DNA from 2 places in the Shewanella yunxiaonensis genome. Region 1 is predicted to be linked to the other one. Evidence: predicted binding sites of a transcription regulator. Region 1 holds the regulator's gene; the other holds the start of a gene.
What was found. The regulator sigma-54, encoded in region 1, starts transcription at its own class of promoters, with help from an activator protein. The targets are predictions, from matches to a motif close to GTTGGCACGNNNNTNGNNT.

Region 1 (9,990 bases):
GGCAAGCGACCATGGGGAATGGCAATGCCATTCCCGATACCGGTACTTCCCATTTTCTCTCTGACCAGCAGACTTTCGAAAATGGCTTGGGACGACAGGTTTGGATACTGGGCTGCTGCGAGTTCGCTGATGAGCTCCAATACCTTTTTCTTGCTGCCGGGTGTGGCACATGCGGTACACTCCGGCCGCAGGATGGTACTAAGTTCCATCATGAGTATTTTGTCAGCTTTTCTTTGTATTTAATGACCTGACGATCCAATTTATCAATTAGAGCGTCGATGGCAGCGTACATATCGGTGTGTTCTGCGGTGCCGTGCACCTCTCCACCATTCAGATGTAGCTTGGCTTCGACTCGTTGTATTGCTTTCTCAACATTGAGTACGACGTGCACATTATTGATCTGTTCGAAATGGCGTTCAAGTTTTGCAAATTTACTCTCCACATAGCTGCGCAACGAGTCGGTGATCTCAATATGATGGCCTGCCAGGTTGATTTGCATAGGGTGTCCTCCATAGGGGTACTGTGGAATTACAAACTCTTACGCTGATTCGATGGTGGGATCATCATGGCTTCGCGGTATTTGGCGATGGTTCGGCGTGCCACGTTAATTCCCTGCTCAGCCAGCAACTGTGCCATTTTGCTGTCGCTGAGCGGCTTTTTCTGGTTCTCCGCGGCCACCAGTTTTTTGATAAAGGCGCGGATTGCCGTCGATGAACATTCGCCACCGTCTTCAGTACCGACGTGGCTGGAAAAGAAATATTTTAGCTCAAATATACCGCGTGGCGTATGCATGTATTTCTGCGTTGTCACTCGGGAAATTGTCGATTCGTGCATATCAACGGCTTCGGCAATATCATTGAGCACCATCGGTTTCATGGCTTCTTCGCCATATTCAAAGAATCCCTGCTGAAACTGTACAATGCAGTTAGCCACCTTTAGTAGTGTTTCATTGCGGCTTTCCAGACTCTTGATAAACCATTTGGCTTCTTGCAGGTGTCCGCGGATAAACTGGCTGTCGGATTGGCTCCGCGCACTGCGGGCCATAGCGGCATATTGCTGATTAATACTGAGTTTGGGCATGCAGTCTGGGTTGAGTTCTACCACCCAGCGACCATTTTTCTTCCACACGCTGACATCTGGGATCACGTACTCGTCATCCTGAGGCTGCACTAATAGTCCGGGACGTGGATTAAGCGATTGGATCAAACTAATCGCGTCACGCAGATCTTCTTCTCTCAAACGGGTCTTGCGCATCAGTGTGCGATAATCTTTGGCAGCGATCAGGTCAAGATGCTGTTCCAGCAGCATAATGGCGTTTTCGAGATGCGGGGTGTCATCACTATATTGCGACAGCTGGATCAGCAAACATTCACGCAGATCCCGTGCAGCGACACCGACAGGATCGAAGTGTTGGATGCGTTTCAATACCGCTTCTACTTCTTCTAGCTCGATTTCCGGATTGCCCATAGCATCCAGAATATCCTCCGTGGTTTGCGTCAGATATCCTTGATCATCAATCGCTTCGATAATTGCAGTGGCGATTGCTGCATCAGTTTCTGAGAACGGTGTCAGGTTCTTCTGCCATTCCAGGTGTTCATGCAAACCTTCAGAAGTTTCTCCCTGAAATGGGGTATCGTCATCACGGATAGGACCACTGGACATAGCCGGAGCGGCAGTAAAAACCTCATCCCAGGTAGTATCCATTGGCAGCTCTTCAGGGAGTGCCTGGCTAGTGAGTGCATCCGAGGTTTCTACCGTCGAACTATCTTCGATATGTTCGCTCGGCTCCGGTGCCTCTAAATTGTTATCGATATCATGATTGCTGTCGGTGCTTTGGTTGTCTTCATTCACTTCCAGCAGCGGGTTTGCTTCTAAGGCTTCTTGAATTTCCTGTTGTAACTCCAGCGACGACAGCTGCAGCAAACGTATTGCCTGCTGCAGTTGAGGTGTCATGGTCAGCTGTTGACCCAGTTTGAGCTGGAGTGACGTTTTCATGTTACCGCTTACCCCTACATCTTATAACTTTATAAAAATTCTAGTAATTACAGACTTTAACGTTTTAAAGCTGTAAGCGCTCCCGGTGTTTACTATAGCTTGAATTGTTCACCCAAGTACACAGCACGGACTTGTTGGTTGTCGAGGATCTCGGCAGGGGTGCCTTCGGCGATCAGTTGTCCGTGGCTGACAATGTATGCATGTTCACAAACATCAAGTGTTTCACGCACGTTATGATCCGTAATCAGCACACCCAGTCCACGTGACCGCAATTGTTCAATAATTTTTTTAATATCAATAACGGAGATGGGGTCTACGCCAGCAAAGGGTTCATCCAACAGAATGAATTTCGGGTCTGCGGCCAAGGCTCTGGCAATCTCTACACGCCGGCGCTCACCTCCCGAAAGTGACATCCCCATGCTGTCGCGAATATGGGTGATGTGAAACTCTTCGAGTAACTGTTCCAGTTGTTCTTCACGGCCATCGCGATCCAGATCTTTTCTGATCTGCAATACTGCCATGATGTTATCGCGAACAGTTAGCTTACGGAAAATACTGGCTTCTTGCGGCAGATAGCCAATACCTTTGCGAGCGCGAAGGTGCATGGGATCCATGGTCAGCTCATCTTGATCGATAAAGATCCGTCCCTTATCGCTCTGGATCAAGCCGACTACCATGTAAAATGTCGTGGTTTTCCCTGCACCATTGGGTCCCAATAATCCCACAATCTGACCTGTTGCAACCGACAGACTGACATCTTTCACGACCATTCTTTTTTTGTAGCTTTTCGCAAGGTTATGGGCGATCAAGGTATTACTCATTGCTGCTCCTGCTGGGGATCCTTTTTGGGTTGCTGCTGGTAGTTGTCAGGCTGGATGACCGTGGTCACACGATCTTCTCCCTGGCCGCTGCTGGAGGCTTGCAACTGCTGGTTTTTAAGGTCATAGACAATTTTTTCTGCAGTGGAAACGCTGCCACCTTGTTCCACCTTTGCTTTACCGATGAGCGTCAGTACGCGTTTATTAATGTTGTAGTGAATTTCATTGGCGCTGGCGTTCGCAATACGGCCATCTTCTAATTTCTGACGAAAGGTGGCCGGTGAACCTTTTGCAATCAATACTCTTTCGCCGTCTTTATCGGAACTGGATGCGTTGACTTCGGCGGCTGTGAGCTTCATTGAACCTTGGGTCACAATCACATGGCCGCTGTACACGACTTGCTTGTTCTTGATATCTGCCGACTGCGCATCCGCGGATATTTCCAGTTGTTGCAGCAGATCTTTATCAACCGCAGCAGCTGAAAGGCTGGTAAGGCACAGCATAGCAGCGAAAATAAGCTTATTTCGTTTCATAGGTTCCTTTTACCTGACTAAGCAGTTTGACCTGCTGAGCATTGAGATCAGCGTATAGCCCCAGACCTGTGATATTGAAGTCCTGACCATTGATCAGAATATTTTTGTCTGACGTCATAATCATGTTGCTAAGGTTCAGTTCCAGATAACTGGTACTGATAGATTGTATCGGTTCAGTTGGACTGATGGCGTCAATAATAACATCATTTTGCAACACCACCTTGTTGCTGTGTTTATCGAGTTGTCCTTGTAATGCGGTCATGCGCCACTCGGTCTGACCCTTGTCTGGGAATACCCAGTATACCGGATTAGTAAATACTGTCCGGTCATCCTGCTCATAGTGTTCCATGTGCTTAGCTGACACCCGACTGGAGATCATTCCGTTTTGGTCATAGCTGACACTGCGTAAATCGTCTGCTACGTAATCGGGCTGAATCACATCGGTAGACAGCTGGGTGGCTTCCGAATTGCGTTTGTTCTGTACCTGCCAGTACAACACCAGTGCAGCAGTAAAGAACGCGATAATGGCCAAGGTGACTCTGTTCATATACTCATGCCGTGTGCGGATGCAATTTTATCCTGACTCATCAGTAACAGATCTGCCAGTTCACGCAGTGCCCCATAGCCGCCATTGAGATAGGTGACCAGATGCACTAGCTGTCTGACCCGAGGATGCCCGTCAGCAACACATACGCTGAGGCCTACCTGTTGCATTACCGGCAGATCCACCATGTCATCCCCAATATAGGCCACCTGTTGTGGTGGTAGTTGATAATGTTGCAGCAGCCAGTTGAATGGCTCCAATTTATTATCAACGCCCTGAAATATATGAGGGATCCCTAGCGCCGTCATACGGTCTTCAACAATTTGTGATTTACGTCCAGTAATCACCGCGACTTGAATCCCGGCGTTGAGCAACGCTTTTACGCCATAACCGTCACGAGTGTGGAACGCTTTGAGTTCTTCACCATGGTTTCCAAGATAGATGCGGCCATCCGAAAAGACGCCATCAACGTCACAAATCAGTAGTCGTATCTGCTTGGCTAACTGCCAAATCTCATCGGCAACGGGTCCGTAAAAGCTGTCTTGCGCCATTAAATGACCCCCGCGTTGACTAAATCCAGCATATTCAGCGCCCCTATCGGATGATTTTCGGCATCGACGACAATCAAGCCATTAATGCTGCGGTCATCCATCACCTTAAGGGCTTCTGCTGCAAGAATATTAGCTTTAATTGTAATGCAGTTACGGGTCATCACATCCGCAATCCGGGTCTGACGTAAATTGACTTCTGCGTCGATTACTCTGCGCAAATCCCCATCAGTAAAGATACCTACTAGCTTGTTGTCTCCGTCAATTACCGCGGTCATTCCCAAGCCTTTTTTGGAGATTTCATAAAGGGCGTCAGTAATGCAGATATCATGATGTACCAGCGGAATGTCATGACCTTTGTGCATGACATTATCGACTTTCAACAATAGTTTACGACCTAAGGCACCCCCTGGATGAGACAGCGCAAAATCATCCTTGGTGAACCCTTTCGCTTGCAGCAGCGCAATAGCCAGTGCATCGCCCATGACTAAGGTCGCGGTAGTGCTGGACGTGGGGGCTAATCCTAATGGACAGGCTTCCTCCGGCACTTTAATACACAGGTGCAGTTGTGCCAGTTTGGCCATGGTGGATTCCGGGTTACCCGTCATGGTGATAACCGGAATGCCTTGTCGCTTGATGACTGGCATCAGGGTAAGAATTTCATTGGATTCACCGGAGTTGGAAATGGCGAGCACAATGTCGTTGTGGCTGATGACACCAAGATCGCCGTGGCTGGCTTCACCCGGATGCACAAAAAAAGCGGGCGTACCGGTACTGGCCAGCGTCGCTGAAATCTTGTTCCCTACATGGCCGGATTTTCCCATCCCCATCACGATCACTTTGCCACTGCAGTGGTAAATCATCTCGCAAGCCTGGGCAAATTCTTCAGAATCAACGTATTGATACAGGTTATCTAAGGCTTGTTTTTCGATATCAATGACTTTGCGTCCCCAATGACGCAACTGACTTGCATCTGTCATATCTTTCTCTCTTGTTTCTGTTCAACACTCAACGCGGAGGCTAGAACAGGCTAATCTGATAGCATACAAAGCTGGTAAGCAAGGCGACGCCGTGCCACCTTTTCAATTCGCGCTGCTTTTTGCTGCTCAACAGGATCAATAAGGCCAGTGCTGTGCTGGTACCTAACACCATATAAACATCCCGGCTGGCGGCTGAGGCATCTATTTCTCCGGGCGCAATTAATCCAGAAATAGCCAGCACTGCAAGGATGTTGAACAGGTTTGAACCTACGATATTGCCAATAGCCAGGTCGTCCTCTTGGCGCAGCACACCCATGATACAGGCGGCTAACTCCGGCAAACTTGTGCCAACCGCGATAATTGTGAGACCAATCACCAGATCTGACATGCCAAAATACTTGGCGATACCGACCGCACCTTCGACCATCCAGTTAGCTGCCAGTGGCAATAATATGATGCCGACCGCAATCCAGCACAAGGCTTTCCAAGTGGCGACATCTTTCGGAATATCGCTGTCGGCGTCATCCGCCAACACCTCCAGTTCTCTGTGAGCGAAAGCATGCCAGATAAGGTAGCCCATCACTGTCAGAAACAGCAGCACCAGTATTGTCCCTTCTGTACGGGTTAATTGCCGATCGGCAAGGCAGTAACCCGCAAACAGGGTGGCAATCAACATCAGGGGAATTTCCCGAAACAGTGTCTGAGAACTGACACGAATTGCGCCAAATAATGCGGTAATCCCCAAGATTAGCGAAATATTTGCAACATTAGATCCCAGAACATTGCCTATTGCGGTGTCTGGTCGCGCGGATAATGATGCCGTTGCCGCCACAAACATTTCTGGTGCGGAACTCCCCATGGCAACAATCGTCAAACCAATTAATAACGAGGGAAGCCCAAGGTTTCGAGCCAAAGCACTTGAACCATAAACAAATTTATCAGCGCTCCAGACTAAAAACAGCAGTCCAGCCAACAGTAAAAAAATATTGAATAGCATTGAACAATCGTTTTTCCCTGAACCTAGCGCTGCATTGTCGCTGTATTTGCTGGAAATTGAAAGGGCGCCTCTTCCACTGGGGCTGCCAGTTGTGTGCCGTAACTCTATTGCGTACAATTTATCGCTGATTATATAAGGCCTCTGGTTCACAGAAGGCTGTTCAGTAACGGTTCAGATTGGCGTGACTAACATGATTGGAGTGTTTCCAAGATGCAAAACATCGATGTTGGCAATCTGAGAACGTTCCGGTAACTCAGGGTTACGTCTGTGACGGGATAAGCGGCAAATCCCACTCATAAAACAGGAATTTTTAGAACTGGAAGCAAACATGAGCCAAACCCAGACTGCGTTGGTCGAAGTCAAGAACCTCTGTTTCAGCAGGGGCTCCCGGGTGCTCTACGATAAGATCAATCTGAGCATCCCCAAAGGCAAGGTAACCGCCATAATGGGCCCCAGTGGTATCGGCAAAACGACATTGCTGAAGCTGATTGGTGGTCAGCTTACTCCTGATAGCGGTGAAGTACTGTTTGAAGGGAAAAACATCCATAAACTCTCACGTCATGAGCTGTTCGATGTGCGTAAGCGTATGAGCATGCTGTTTCAAAGTGGTGCCTTGTTCACTGACATGAACGTATTCGACAACACCGCTTTTGCACTGCGTGAACATTCTGGTCTGCCAGAAGCGATTATTCGCCGTATCGTCCTGATGAAGCTTGAGGCGGTCGGGCTACGCGGTGCCGCATCCTTGATGCCCAGCGAACTTTCCGGCGGGATGCAACGACGTGCTGCACTCGCCAGAGCGATTGCAATGGAACCGGAAATGGTGATGTACGATGAACCGTTTGCGGGACAAGATCCCATCTCGATGGGCGTGCTGGTGAAACTGATCCGCGAGTTGTCTGATGCCTTATCCCTGACTTCGGTTGTGGTGTCTCACGATGTCGGTGAAGTCCTGAGTATTGCCGACTATGCCTACGTCATCGCGGATAAACGGATTATTGCTGAAGGGTCGCCGGAAGCGTTACGGCAGGCTGACAATCCGCAATTACGGCAGTTTATCGATGGTGCGCCGGATGGTCCTGTACCATTCCATTATCCCGCCATGGATTATCAGAAGGAGTTACTGGGTGCGTCTGACTGATTCTATTGCCGATCTCGGACATGATGCTCTGGGATTGATTTCCGGCTTAGGTAAAGCCGGATTGTTGCTGTGGGGGTCGTTGGTACAGTTACCTCGACCCAAAAAAGGGACACCGTTACTGGTCAAACAGATTTATGTTGTTGGCGTGCAGTCGATGGTGATCATCCTAGTTTCCGGTTTGTTCATCGGCATGGTATTGGCGCTGCAGGGCTATACCATTTTAGTGGATTTCGGCACGGAACAAAGCCTGGGGCCTTTAGTTGCCTTGAGTCTGTTGCGTGAACTTGGCCCCGTGGTTACCGCTTTATTGTTTGCGGGTAGGGCCGGTTCGGCATTAACCGCTGAACTGGGGTTGATGAAAAGCACTGAACAGCTGTCGAGTCTGGAAATGATGGCAGTAGATCCTCTGTGTCAGATTATAGCGCCGCGGTTTTGGGCTGGTTTTATCAGCATGCCGCTGCTGGCGTTGATGTTTACGGCGGTGGGGATCTATGGCGGTTATCTGGTAGGCGTTGAGTGGAAGGGTATTGATAACGGTGCCTTCTGGTCGATTCTGCAAGCTGCGGTTGAGTGGCGCCAAGATATTGTGAATTGTCTGATTAAAAGCTTTGTATTTTCCTGGGTAGTGACCTGGATAGCGTTATATCGTGGTTACCATCTGGTGCCCAACCCGGAAGGGATTAGCCGGGCCACCACTCAGACTGTGGTGCAATCAAGCTTAGCGGTACTGGCTCTGGACTTTTTGCTGACAGCACTGATGTTTGGCAATTAATGGATAATAGCGTTTAACTTTGGTAACTGATTATGTTGACAAGAAAAATTGAATTCTTGGTAGGTATGTTTCTCGTAGCGGGGATGGCGGCATTTCTGGTGCTGGTATATAAGGTCGCCAACGTAGAGGTGCGTACTTCTAGTGACACATACACTTTGACAGCCGTGTTCAGCAACGTCGGCGGTTTGAAGGTGCGTTCTCCGGTGAAAGTTGGCGGGGTAGTTGTTGGCCGTGTCAGCGGTATTTCTTTGGATCCAAAGAAAATGGAGCCAGTCGTTACGCTGACAATGGACAAGCAATACGATAATTTCCCGGAAACCAGCAGTTTATCAGTGCTGACTTCGGGGCTATTAGGAGAACAATATCTCGGGCTGACCCCAGGTTTTGTTGATGATGATGTGTCCATTCTGAAGGATGGGGATCGTATTGATGATACCCATTCGGCAATGGTGTTAGAGGATCTTATCGGCCAGTTCTTGTATAGCGCTGGTTCCAAGGATAAGAAATAAGGAGTCTTTTATGTTGAAGAAATTAATGGGTGTAATGGCAGCAGTGTGTATGCTGTTGCCGGTAGTCGTTCACGCACAAACTGCTGCAAAAGACTATAAAGATCCTTATGCCATGATTAAGGAAGTGGCAGATCAGACTTTTGCACGTTTTCATCAGGAGCAGGACAAAATTCAAGCCAATCCTGACTACCTGAAAACCATCGTCACTGAAGAGTTGATGCCTTATGTTGACTCTCGTTATGCTGCATACAAGGTGTTAGGCCCGTATCTGCAGGACACCACCAAAGAGCAGCGTGACGATTTTGTCGCGGCATTTGAAGGTTATCTGGTGACCACGTATGCCCAGGCATTTACCGCTTACACTGATCAGAAAGTTGAATTTGCCCCAGCCAGTGATTTTTCCGGTGAGCGCATGGTCGCAGTCGATGTGCAGATCGTCGATCATGACCGTCCACCTATCAAACTGGAATTCAAGGTTCGTCGTTTGAAAGATGATACCTGGAAAGCCTTCGATATGGTGGCAGAAGGCGTTAGCCTCCTGAATTCTAAACAGTCAGAAGTGACCTCCATGGTGCGTGAGAAAGGCATTGATGCCGTCATTACAATGTTGCAGGAAAAAGCCAATATACATATCGACTTTAGTGCACCTAAAGGTAAGGATGCTCTGTGATAGAATTCAAGCAACAGGGTGATTGTTGTCAGGTACTGGGTCGACTGAGTCAGGAAGACGTCAAGCAGTTGTGGTCACAGAGGAAAACTCTGGTGGCCACAGGCACCCGGACACTGGAGTTAAGCGGGCTGGAATATAGCGACACCGCCGGTGTCGCCTTCCTGATGGAGTTGCTTAGCCAACATCCATCGGAGTTGCAGCTGGTGGCACCATCAACCCAAGTGAAACGTTTGATAGACCTGTATGATTTACAGGATTTTTTTAATGAGTAATCAACGCCTGACAAGGTATATTCGCTGATGGATACACAAGAGATCGAAACTGTTTTGCGCGAAGCGCTGAGTCTGACCGAAGTTTATGTGACGGTGGAAGGGACTCATTTCAAAATTGTTGCCGTAGGCGATTGCTTTGATGGTATGAGTAAAATCAAGCAGCAACAGGCGATTTATGCGCCACTGATGGATCGTATTACCAGTGGTGAAA
Region 2 (9,990 bases), 1.5 Mb from region 1:
CACAGTTCAAGGTGCTCAAGTCTGCGGGCAATGCCACGTTACTTATTATTTTCGCCCAGAAAAGAGCAATGTTGTTAACATCCCTTGGATCTTTGGTAATTCCGCTGATGACATAGAAAAATATTACGACACTCGTCGATTCTATGAGTGGATCCATCCGATTTCAAAAACGCCAATGCTTAAAGCTCGTCATCCAGAGTATGAACACTGGAATCGCAGTAAACATGCGGAACTTGGTGTAACCTGCGTCACCTGTCACATGCCTGAAGCAATCGATGAAAATGGTAAAGCATTTACTAACCATAAAGTTGATAAGGCCATGCCCTACTTTAAGAGCAGTTGCAAAGGCTGTCATAGCAGCCAAGAAAAAATGAAGCAACGCCTTACGAACTTGAAGCACGAGATAAATGCTAAGGCAAAAGACGTAGAAGAACTACTGGTTAAGGCGCACTATGAGGCCAAAGCCGCATGGGTCGCCGGCGCGAATTGGGAACAGATGAATGACGCCATAATGGACATTCGTCACAGCCAATGGCGCTGGGATTTTGCCATGTCATCACACGGAATTTACGCTCATAACCCAGAGGAAGGTAGACAGCTGCTCAATAAAGCTATCGAACAGGCAAAGAGCGCACGTAGCTCTTTGTCAAAAATATTGAAGCAACTCAAAGTCGAGCATGTCTATTATCCCGACATCAGTAGCAAAGCCAAAGCCCAACAAGCCGTGGGGATAGATGAAGCAGAATTAGTCCTTGAGAAAAAGGCGTTCATTGAGGAAGAAATCAATAAGCACTGGGATCCGGTTGCCCAGCGCGGTTACTAACTAACTGCATGATATTCCCCATCCTGATATTTAGGGATGGGGAATAAGCTGGATTTTCTTCATGCCTCTGCAACTTTTTAACACTGATTATGTTTAAAAATGTCATTTCAGCCCAAGCCGCCTCGCGAGCTTATGTAAATTGCTAGGGTCAAGCTTTAATAAACGGGCTGCTTCCGCCCAATTATCTTGTGTTGCTGCCAAAGTCTGTTGGATAAACTGACGTTGGAAATCTTCGATACTGTCCTTTAATGAACGTCCAGAGAGCACTGACGGTTCAGGCGACGTGCTATCGAGAGCTTGACTAAAATCACGAGGATACGTAAGCAATTCTTGATCCAAATGACGCGGTTCAATGGTCACAATTTCGGTCTTATTGGCACCTTGACTTACTGTACGCAAAGCTGCTCGGCTGATAACATGTTCTAGCTCACGTACATTCCCAGGCCATGGATAGCGCTGCAACAACTGCTCCGTCGCAGGTGCCAAACGTAAACTGCGAAAACTGAAGCGACTACGATTCAATTCCACAAAATAACCCGCTAATAACAGGATATCATCTCCGCGTTCTCTTAGTGGCGGAATGACCACCGGATACACGGACAGGCGATGGTATAAATCGGCACGAAAATCTCCTCGTTTGACCATCTCTGCCAAGTCCCGGTTCGTGGCGGCAACAATACGCACATCTACTTTTATTGGTTTATCTGCGCCTAAGCGCTGGATTTCACCGTTTTGTAGTGTTCTCAATAGCTTGGCTTGAACGGTCAACGGCAGCTCACCTATTTCATCAAGAAACAACGTGCCACCATCGGCAGATTCCACGCGACCAGCACGTTCTGATGCGGCCCCAGAAAATGCACCTTTGACATGGCCGAACAACTCACTTTCAACCAATGTTTCCGGCAGAGCAGCACAATTGACGTGGATCATTGGAGCAACTTTACGCTGGGAACGCTGATGTAAGCGCCAGGCAAATAGCTCTTTACCAACGCCCGTTTCCCCTTGGAGTAATACAGGTAGATCTGAAGTCGCCACAACATCTAGCTCTTTCAATAAGTTTTGTACCTGTGGATGCTGCCCAATCAGCTCTTGACTAGCGGAAATGCTACCATTGTCCTGTTTCAGTTGCTCATCAAACTGTCGTAATGCCCGCATTTCACTTTCAAGTCGATTAACTCTTAGGATGGTTTCACAATACACCGCAAGTTGCGGTATGAACGCTATCTGCTCGGCGCTAAAATGGCCTTTATACAGGGAGTCAAGCGTTAACACCCCCCAACATTTACCATCGGGCCATAAACTAATGCCCATACAGTCATGTACCGGCAGCGGCACTCCTTGCTGTGTAGCTAACAATCCATCATAGGGATCTGGTAGAGCACTGTCGGGAGCAAAATGTACTAGTTTGCGTTGCGATAAAATAGCCGACAACCGTGGATGATGAGCCACTGCAAAACGGCGTCCACTGGTTGTAGTCACTAAACCTGCGAGAGCCACAGGTTTCAGAATGTCGCCATCAAGTTGTAGCAGTCCGACTGCGTTACAGTCTAACAACTGTTGAACCTGATCAACGAAACGCTGTAAACGAACCGGCGGTGACAACTCGAGCTTTAAGTCACGAAAATCTAATGGGAATAACATGGTTCATTTTACCCTAATGGTAAATTATACCTATAATTATAGGGTGAAATTCACCATATAAAAATATTCATTTCTATATATTTCAACTAATTAACACTTGGCACGTCGTTTGATATAGACCAAGCAGAACAGTGAACGCCTCAGTATGAATTAACCCGTAATGACGTCACTGCTTTGGCATCACATCTCGGTGATTGCATTTTCATTTTCAGGAGTTGAAGTTTATGAATGAACAGCAAAAAGCTTTGGTTCGCGCGACTATACCAGTATTACAAAGCAGCGGTGTCGCCTTAACTAGCCATTTCTATCAGCGGATGCTAAGCCATAATCCCGAACTAAAACACATCTTCAATCAGGGGCATCAGGGCGCAGGTCGTCAACAACAAGCACTGGCAGGTGCCGTGCTAGCCTACGCTCAACATATCGATGATCCCTCAGTATTACTCCCTGTGGTCGAACGTATTGCCCATAAACATGTGAGCTTAGGTATTCGCGCCGAGCACTATGCGATTGTTGGCAAACATTTATTGACCAGTATTCAAGAAGTCCTCGGCGACGCGGCCTCCGCCGAATTGATTGATGCTTGGGCGGCAGCCTATGGCGAATTAGCACAATTGTTTATTGGGTTGGAAAATACGCTTTATCAGCAAAGTGTTGATAACACTGGAGGTTGGAGTGGCTGGAAACCCTTCCGTATCGTGCGCAAACAGCCTGAAAGTGACGAAATAACATCTTTCTATCTGCAACCTATTGATGGAGGCCGTCTGCCGAACTATCAACCCGGCCAGTATATTAGCGTCCGAGTATATGTTGAAGAGTTAGGGATTTTCCAACCTCGCCAATACAGCTTGTCAGATATTGCCGGTGGTAGTGCATTGCGTATTTCAGTTAAACGCCAAGGTGCCGGAGAAACTTCACCCGAAGGCAAAGTTTCCAACCTGCTTCACAGCCAATATGATGTGGGTCAGATTGTTGAGTTATCTGCGCCAGCTGGCGAATTCGTCCTACAACAATCTTCCGAACGTCCAGTAGTATTGCTTAGCGGAGGTGTCGGTATTACACCAATGATTGCTATTGCTCGTACGTTGGCACAACAAGGTAAACGTGATATCCATTTCGTACATTCAGCGCGTAACCGTCACGTACATGCGTTTAGAGACGTCAGCGATTCATTGGCCGAAAAAGGGGCAAAAGTACATTACTTCTATGATCAAACTGACGCACAGGATCAACATGTCAGCCCCGCACCATTTGCGTTAACCGATGTCCTACCTGAAGCACCACATGATGCAGAGTATTACCTGTGCGGTCCTGCTGCGTTTATGCGTCATTATCTTTCAGAGTTAAAAGCCCACGGTGTACCAGAAACGCAAATTTTCGCGGAAGCTTTTGGTTCTGGCGGCGTATAAACCATTTAGCTAAAGGGAGCATGAGCAGTCCCTTTTTAACATTATAAAGCAGCTCAAACATAACAAGACGCTTAACTAAATTAGTTGGGCGTCTTGTTGTATTCGAGTCGAACAGGCTTGCCACGGCTTCTCATCAGGTGACGGTGGGATTCACTGAAGTAATGATGCGTTGCGGCATTTTTTGTAGCACAACAAAATCTGCATGTTATTAAGACATCTCTTGATTGCATGAATATTTGAGTAATCTCAGGCCTTACCAAACGGAGTTAGGGACATAAATGCCATCGCTATTACGGCGTTGGTAGATAGCATAGGCTTGGTGCTGCCAATAGATTTCCATTACGAAGGTTTTCGTTCCAAATACTCTGTCCATGAGCATCGTCCTTTGATATTCCGACGTTCCAAGAACTAGCGAGTCGTCTAAGGGCCAACAGCCAGCTAGATCAAGGAGAGCAGAAAGAACACTGGTTTAATGTATTAAACTTAGCTGTGGAAAATTCCAATTACGTCACGAGGAACTTGAATGATACGAAATTGTAGACCAATTCAATTAGTGTCAAATGGTTACAAAATCGTTATTTTAAGTTGAGACGTTTCATTAACCGGTGCAAATTACCCGGATTGACTTTCAACTGCTCTGCAGTAGCACTTAGCTTCTTATCATTCTCCAGATAAGCACTCTGCACAAGCTGTGTCTGAAATAGATCAATGGCCTCTTTTAATCCTAGGTGCAGATACTCAGTTGTATTAGTTACCCACCCACCGTCAACCGGCAGGGAGTCAATAACGTGCTGGTTTGTCATCTCAATAGAAAAGTTAAAATGGTGCGGAAGCAGAATTATCTGCTCAGATTGGGTATTAGACTTTGCAATCACTGACGCTCTGTTTATCGCATGTTCCAGTTCACGGACATTACCGGGCCAGCTGTAATTCTGAATAACGGTCAGGGTTGCCGCATCTAGGCTGATATTGGCGACACCTAACTTATGTGCGCATCGCTCCGCGAAGAAGCCAGCAAGCAATACAACGTCTTTATCACGTTCTCGTAAGGGAGGCACAAAAACAGGAAAGACACCCAGTCGATGGTACAGATCTGCTCTGAAATTACCTTGCTTCACTTCTTCATGCATTACCCGGTTAGTGGCAGCAATAATTCGGACATTTACCTTGATATTCCGGTCATCGCCGACTCGCTGTATATCACCATACTGAAGAGCGCGGAGTAGTTTGGCCTGCAGTGAAAGAGATAGTTCACCAACTTCGTCCAGAAAAAGGGTGCCATTATCTGCCAGTTCAAATTTACCCTTACGGTTACTAATGGCTCCAGTAAAAGCCCCCTTTACATGCCCAAACAACTCACTTTCGGCCACAGATTCCGGGAGCGCCGCGCAGTTCAGGTATACCAAGGCATTGTCCGAGCGACGGGATTGGCTATGAAGCGCATTTGCTACCAGTTCCTTACCTACGCCCGTTTCCCCCATGATCAGTACCGAGAGATCAGTATCTGCCACTGCATCAATTTGAGATTTAAGCTCCAGCATTGGTGAAGACTGGCCAATAATCTCTTCAGGGTAATTTAGTTTTCTTGACCGCTTTGGGGATGCAGCTCCAACCCCAGCAGTCCGTTCCAATTGCTCCATCAATAAGGCCGTATTCAGGCTGCTGGCAGCCAAGGCACTCACAATCCGAAGATCATCATTGTTAAAATAATCAAATTGAGCCGGATCAAAAGCGTCGATGGTAACAGCACCAATTAAACGATCGTCCAGCATTAGCGGCAGACCGATACAGGAGTGAACCTTGAGCTCCTCCTCATGATTGGGTATCAGGCCGTCATAGGGATCGGGCAGATCACTATCGGGGGGAAAACGCACAATATCTCCAGCCCTAGCTATGGCCTCAAGGCGGGGATGCTTCTCAATATCAAACCTGCGCCCAAGTACATCCTCACTTAGTCCATTAATCGCCAAAGGTACAAACTGCTGATTGCGGAATAGTAACAAGGCTGAAGCATCACATTTCAGAGTATGGCGGATAGTAGAAAGTAGTCGGTCAAACCTATCCTGATCAGAAATACCGGAAGTTATGTCCAGCGCAACCTGTACCCATGCGTTACCAAGCTGTTCCATGACTATATCCTCACCCTTAAAAATTATCTAAACGACAATATTATTATCATATTGATAACTGCAATAAAATATCAAAATGACAAAAAGAATAAGCTGATAAAGTTATCTTGATGATATGAAAGGGATAATTTTTTGGCACGCTTCATGCCCTTATAAGACAAACCTTCACAACTGATTTAGGGTAAAAAGATGACGATTCATGTAAAAAACAATATTCACTGGGTTGGACAACGTGACTGGGAAGTTCAGAATTTCCATGGTACAGAATATAAAATGACAAAAGGAACCAGCTACAACAGTTACCTGATCCGTGAAGAGAAAACCGTACTGATCGATACGGTTGATCACCGTTTTAGCTACCAGTTCCTACAGAACCTAGAGATGGAGATAGATCTGAATGATATCGACTTTATCGTGGTAAACCATGCAGAGGAAGATCACTCAGGTGCTCTATCTGCACTGATGGAAAAAATACCGGGAACTCCCATCTATTGTACTGAAGCAGCAATCGACTCTATTGTCGGACATCACCACCATCCAGAGTGGAATTTCAAAACCGTCAAAACTGGCGACAGTGTTGATATCGGTAACGGAAAACAACTTATCTTCATTGAAGCCCCAATGTTGCACTGGCCTGACAGTATGATGACCTATATGACAGACGATGCGGTCCTATTCAGTAATGATGCTTTCGGCCAGCATTACTGCGATGAGCACCTGTTTAACGATGAGGTAGATCAAAACGAATTGATGGATCAGTGCCTTCGTTACTACTCCAATATCCTGACGCCATTCAGCAACCTAGTGACAGCGAAAATCAAAGAAGTTCTAAGCCTTAATGTACCTGTGGATATGATCGCCACCTCCCACGGTATCGTGTGGCGTGATAACCCGACTCAAATTGTTCATCAGTACCTTGAATGGGCAGACAACTATCAGGAAGAGCGGATCACCATTTTCTACGACTCAATGTCTAACAACACCCGCATGATGGCCGATGCAATTGCTCAGGGAATTCATGATATTGACCCGCAAGTGGCGGTAAAAGTATTTAACGTATCTAAACACGATAAAAACGAAATTCTGGCAAATGTGTTCCGCTCCAAAGGAATATTCGTTGGCTCATCCACCATGAACAATGTAATGATGCCCAAAATTGCCGGTATGCTGGAAGAGATCACAGGCCTGCGCTTCAAAAACAAGAAAGCAGCTGCATTCGGCAGTTATGGCTGGAACGGAGGTGCCGTTGACCGCATTCATGCCCGCTTGACCGATGCAGGATTTGAAACAGCCTTAAGCCTGAAAACCAAATGGCGCCCAGATGGAAAAGCTATGCGTGAATGTCGTGAACACGGCCGTCAGCTTGCGAAGCAGTGGGCACTGAATAACGAAACACTGATAGAGACAAAACCTGCACCAAGTGAATTGGCAGAACCTTCTGACAGTAAGGTACACCCGACAAATTGCCAGTGCATGATTTGTACTGTGTGTAATTGGATTTACGACCCTGCAATTGGCGAACCCAATCAGGGCGTTGAACCTGGTACACAGTGGGACAACGTACCAGACTATTTCCTTTGTCCAGAGTGCAATCTGGGTAAGGAAGTCTTTGCGAAACATGCGAACAATGACCAGGAGGCAGCCTGATGTATCCTCCTCTGATTATTATTGGGAGCGGCTTTGCCGCTTACCAACTGATAAAAACACTTCGTCGTAAAAATAGCGATATGCCTATCCAGTTATTTACCGCTGATAACGGGGACGAGTACAACAAACCGGATCTGAGCCACGTGTTTACCCGCCAGCAAAGAGCTAGTGACCTTATCACTATGACGGGAAAAGCATTTGCTACCCAGCAAAAAATTGAGATCTTTGCCAATACCAGAGTAGATAAGATTGATACCGACAATCACACCATTACCGCTAATGGCATCTGTTATCACTACTCCAGGCTTGTTTTAGCAACCGGCGCCAAAACCTTTATTCCTATATTGACTGGTGATGCGACTGCAGAAGTTATTACGCTCAATAGCCTAGAAGAATATCGTGTTTCTGAACAACGTGTTACACAGGCACAACGAATCTTAATCATGGGCGGCGGTCTTATTGGTACTGAACTGGCGATGGATCTTTGTTCCGCAGGTAAGAAAGTACAGATACTGGATCCGAGCCCCCATCTTATGGCCAGCATGATACCTGACTTTGTCGCTACAGCCCTTGAACAGCAGTTACGGAACGATGGGGTCCAGATTGACTGTCTGGACCATGTCATCAGTGTTGAATATGACCAAAGCTGTCTAGTTGCCACGACCAGAAACGGCTTACGCTACAAAACTGACTGCATAATCTCTGCCGCAGGACTGGTACCCAACACAGAACTTGCAAAAAAAGCCGGGTTAACGGTGCAACGAGGCATTGTTGTTGATAAGACACTGCGAACTTCGGTTGACAATATCTACGCCCTTGGGGATTGCGCCGAAATTAACGGCAAGGTGATGGCATGTATGCAACCTATTGTACTCAGTGCAAATGTGCTGGCCAGTCAGTTACTTTCCAGTACAGGAGAGCTAAGCCTTCCAGCCATGATGACTAAAGTGAAAACTCCTCGCTATCCGATCCAGTCTGGTGGTAACTGTGACTCCGCAGCGAGTTGGCAGGTGAATATCAACGAGCACGGCATTCTGGCCAGAGCCTACAATCATAGCCAGCACCTGACCGGTTTCGTCGTTACTAAAGACAATATAAGCCAAGCTTTCCCGCTGCTACGAGAGCTTCAGGCTGCTAACTAAGCGAATTGATTATTGTCGTCCGGTTAAATCAATCCATACATAGTGAGTAGATAAGCATGATGAATATCAGCTTCTCAGAGCCCGAAAGGCTAAAAGCAATTTTTGATAGCGAGAACCGAGAAGAGTGGCAAAAAACCAGCCATATCATTCGCAGCCTTGCGCTGAAAGAAAATGAAATTATTGCCGACATAGGCGCCGGCACCGGTTATTTTTCCGAAATTTTCTCGCATACAATCAAGGAAGGGAAAATCTATTCAATAGATTGTGAGCCCAATATGGTGGCCTATATGCGAAATAGATTTTCTAGTGAAGCGTTCAACAATATAAAGGTCATCTTGTCGCAACCGGACGACCCATCCATTCCCCCTAGGGTCGATACCGTGTTTATCGCTAATACCTACCGTTTTATCCAGAACCGCGATGCGTTTCTGAATAAGATGCGAGAACAGACGAGTCGGAAGACCAAGTTTGTCATCGTCGATTTTAGAGGCAGTAACGCACGCGTATCACCACAACTAGCGATTGATGAAGTTCAAAGAGCTGGATTTGAAGTGGTGGATTTTGATGTGGCGGGATGTCCAGAACACTATATTTTAACCTTCACGTTAAATTAGTAGCCGATTCCTACTTTTGCTATGCCTGCTTGTTAGACAGCGATTAAGTGTTTATTCAACCGCGAAGCGGATATTTATAGAGAAGAAAGATTATGAGTCACCAACGAATTCCAAAGAACTGGACCATTCAACGCTCAACACCATTTTTTACTAATGATAATGTACCCACAGCACTGCTTTCTCACCATAACACAGCAGCAGGTGTTTTTGGCCAACTCTGCGTGATGGAAGGTGTTGTAACCTACTACGGGTTTGCTGATGAAAACGCAACTGAGCCTGAAATTAAGATCGTTATTCCTGCAGGTAGTTTCGCTACTAGTCCGCCACAATACTGGCATTGTATTGAACTAAGCGATAACGCTCAGTTTAATATCAACTTCTGGTCTGATTCAGATAAAAAAGACCAACGGATGTACAACACCAAATAATAGTCGTAAAGCGGGCCAATCTCTCATTACCCTGCGCGTCAGTGATAGACTCAGATGGGTAGCGGTTGCCGCACCCAAATACCTCAGCCACGCTCCAGAAATCGATGAGTCAAGGATCTGAAGCAGCATAACTGCATCCAGCTACGTACCGGCTTTG

Region 2: hmpA (NO-inducible flavohemoprotein) is a predicted target of sigma-54. The motif match lies at 2,561-2,579, and genes of this name have one in related genera.

Annotation. Positions count from the first base shown of each region.
Region 1 is NZ_CP073587.1:506,196-516,185, forward strand. It holds gene ptsN (PTS IIA-like nitrogen regulatory protein PtsN) at 1-209, opposite strand, end outside; gene hpf (ribosome hibernation promoting factor) at 209-499, opposite strand; gene KDN34_RS02345 (RNA polymerase factor sigma-54) at 529-1,995, opposite strand; gene lptB (LPS export ABC transporter ATP-binding protein) at 2,088-2,816, opposite strand; gene lptA (lipopolysaccharide transport periplasmic protein LptA) at 2,813-3,346, opposite strand; gene lptC (LPS export ABC transporter periplasmic protein LptC) at 3,333-3,893, opposite strand; gene kdsC (3-deoxy-manno-octulosonate-8-phosphatase KdsC) at 3,890-4,441, opposite strand; gene KDN34_RS02370 (KpsF/GutQ family sugar-phosphate isomerase) at 4,441-5,418, opposite strand; gene KDN34_RS02375 (calcium/sodium antiporter) at 5,459-6,415, opposite strand; gene mlaF (phospholipid ABC transporter ATP-binding protein MlaF) at 6,744-7,556, shown strand; gene mlaE (lipid asymmetry maintenance ABC transporter permease subunit MlaE) at 7,543-8,328, shown strand; gene mlaD (outer membrane lipid asymmetry maintenance protein MlaD) at 8,361-8,837, shown strand; gene mlaC (phospholipid-binding protein MlaC) at 8,848-9,507, shown strand; gene KDN34_RS02400 (STAS domain-containing protein) at 9,504-9,779, shown strand; gene KDN34_RS02405 (BolA family protein) at 9,807-9,990, shown strand, end outside.
Region 2 is NZ_CP073587.1:2,806,959-2,816,948, forward strand. It holds gene KDN34_RS12890 (ammonia-forming cytochrome c nitrite reductase subunit c552) at 1-823, shown strand, start outside; gene norR (nitric oxide reductase transcriptional regulator NorR) at 926-2,464, opposite strand; gene hmpA (NO-inducible flavohemoprotein) at 2,689-3,873, shown strand; gene norR (nitric oxide reductase transcriptional regulator NorR) at 4,449-6,002, opposite strand; gene norV (anaerobic nitric oxide reductase flavorubredoxin) at 6,192-7,649, shown strand; gene norW (NADH:flavorubredoxin reductase NorW) at 7,649-8,791, shown strand; gene KDN34_RS12920 (class I SAM-dependent methyltransferase) at 8,848-9,405, shown strand; gene KDN34_RS12925 (DUF1971 domain-containing protein) at 9,498-9,833, shown strand.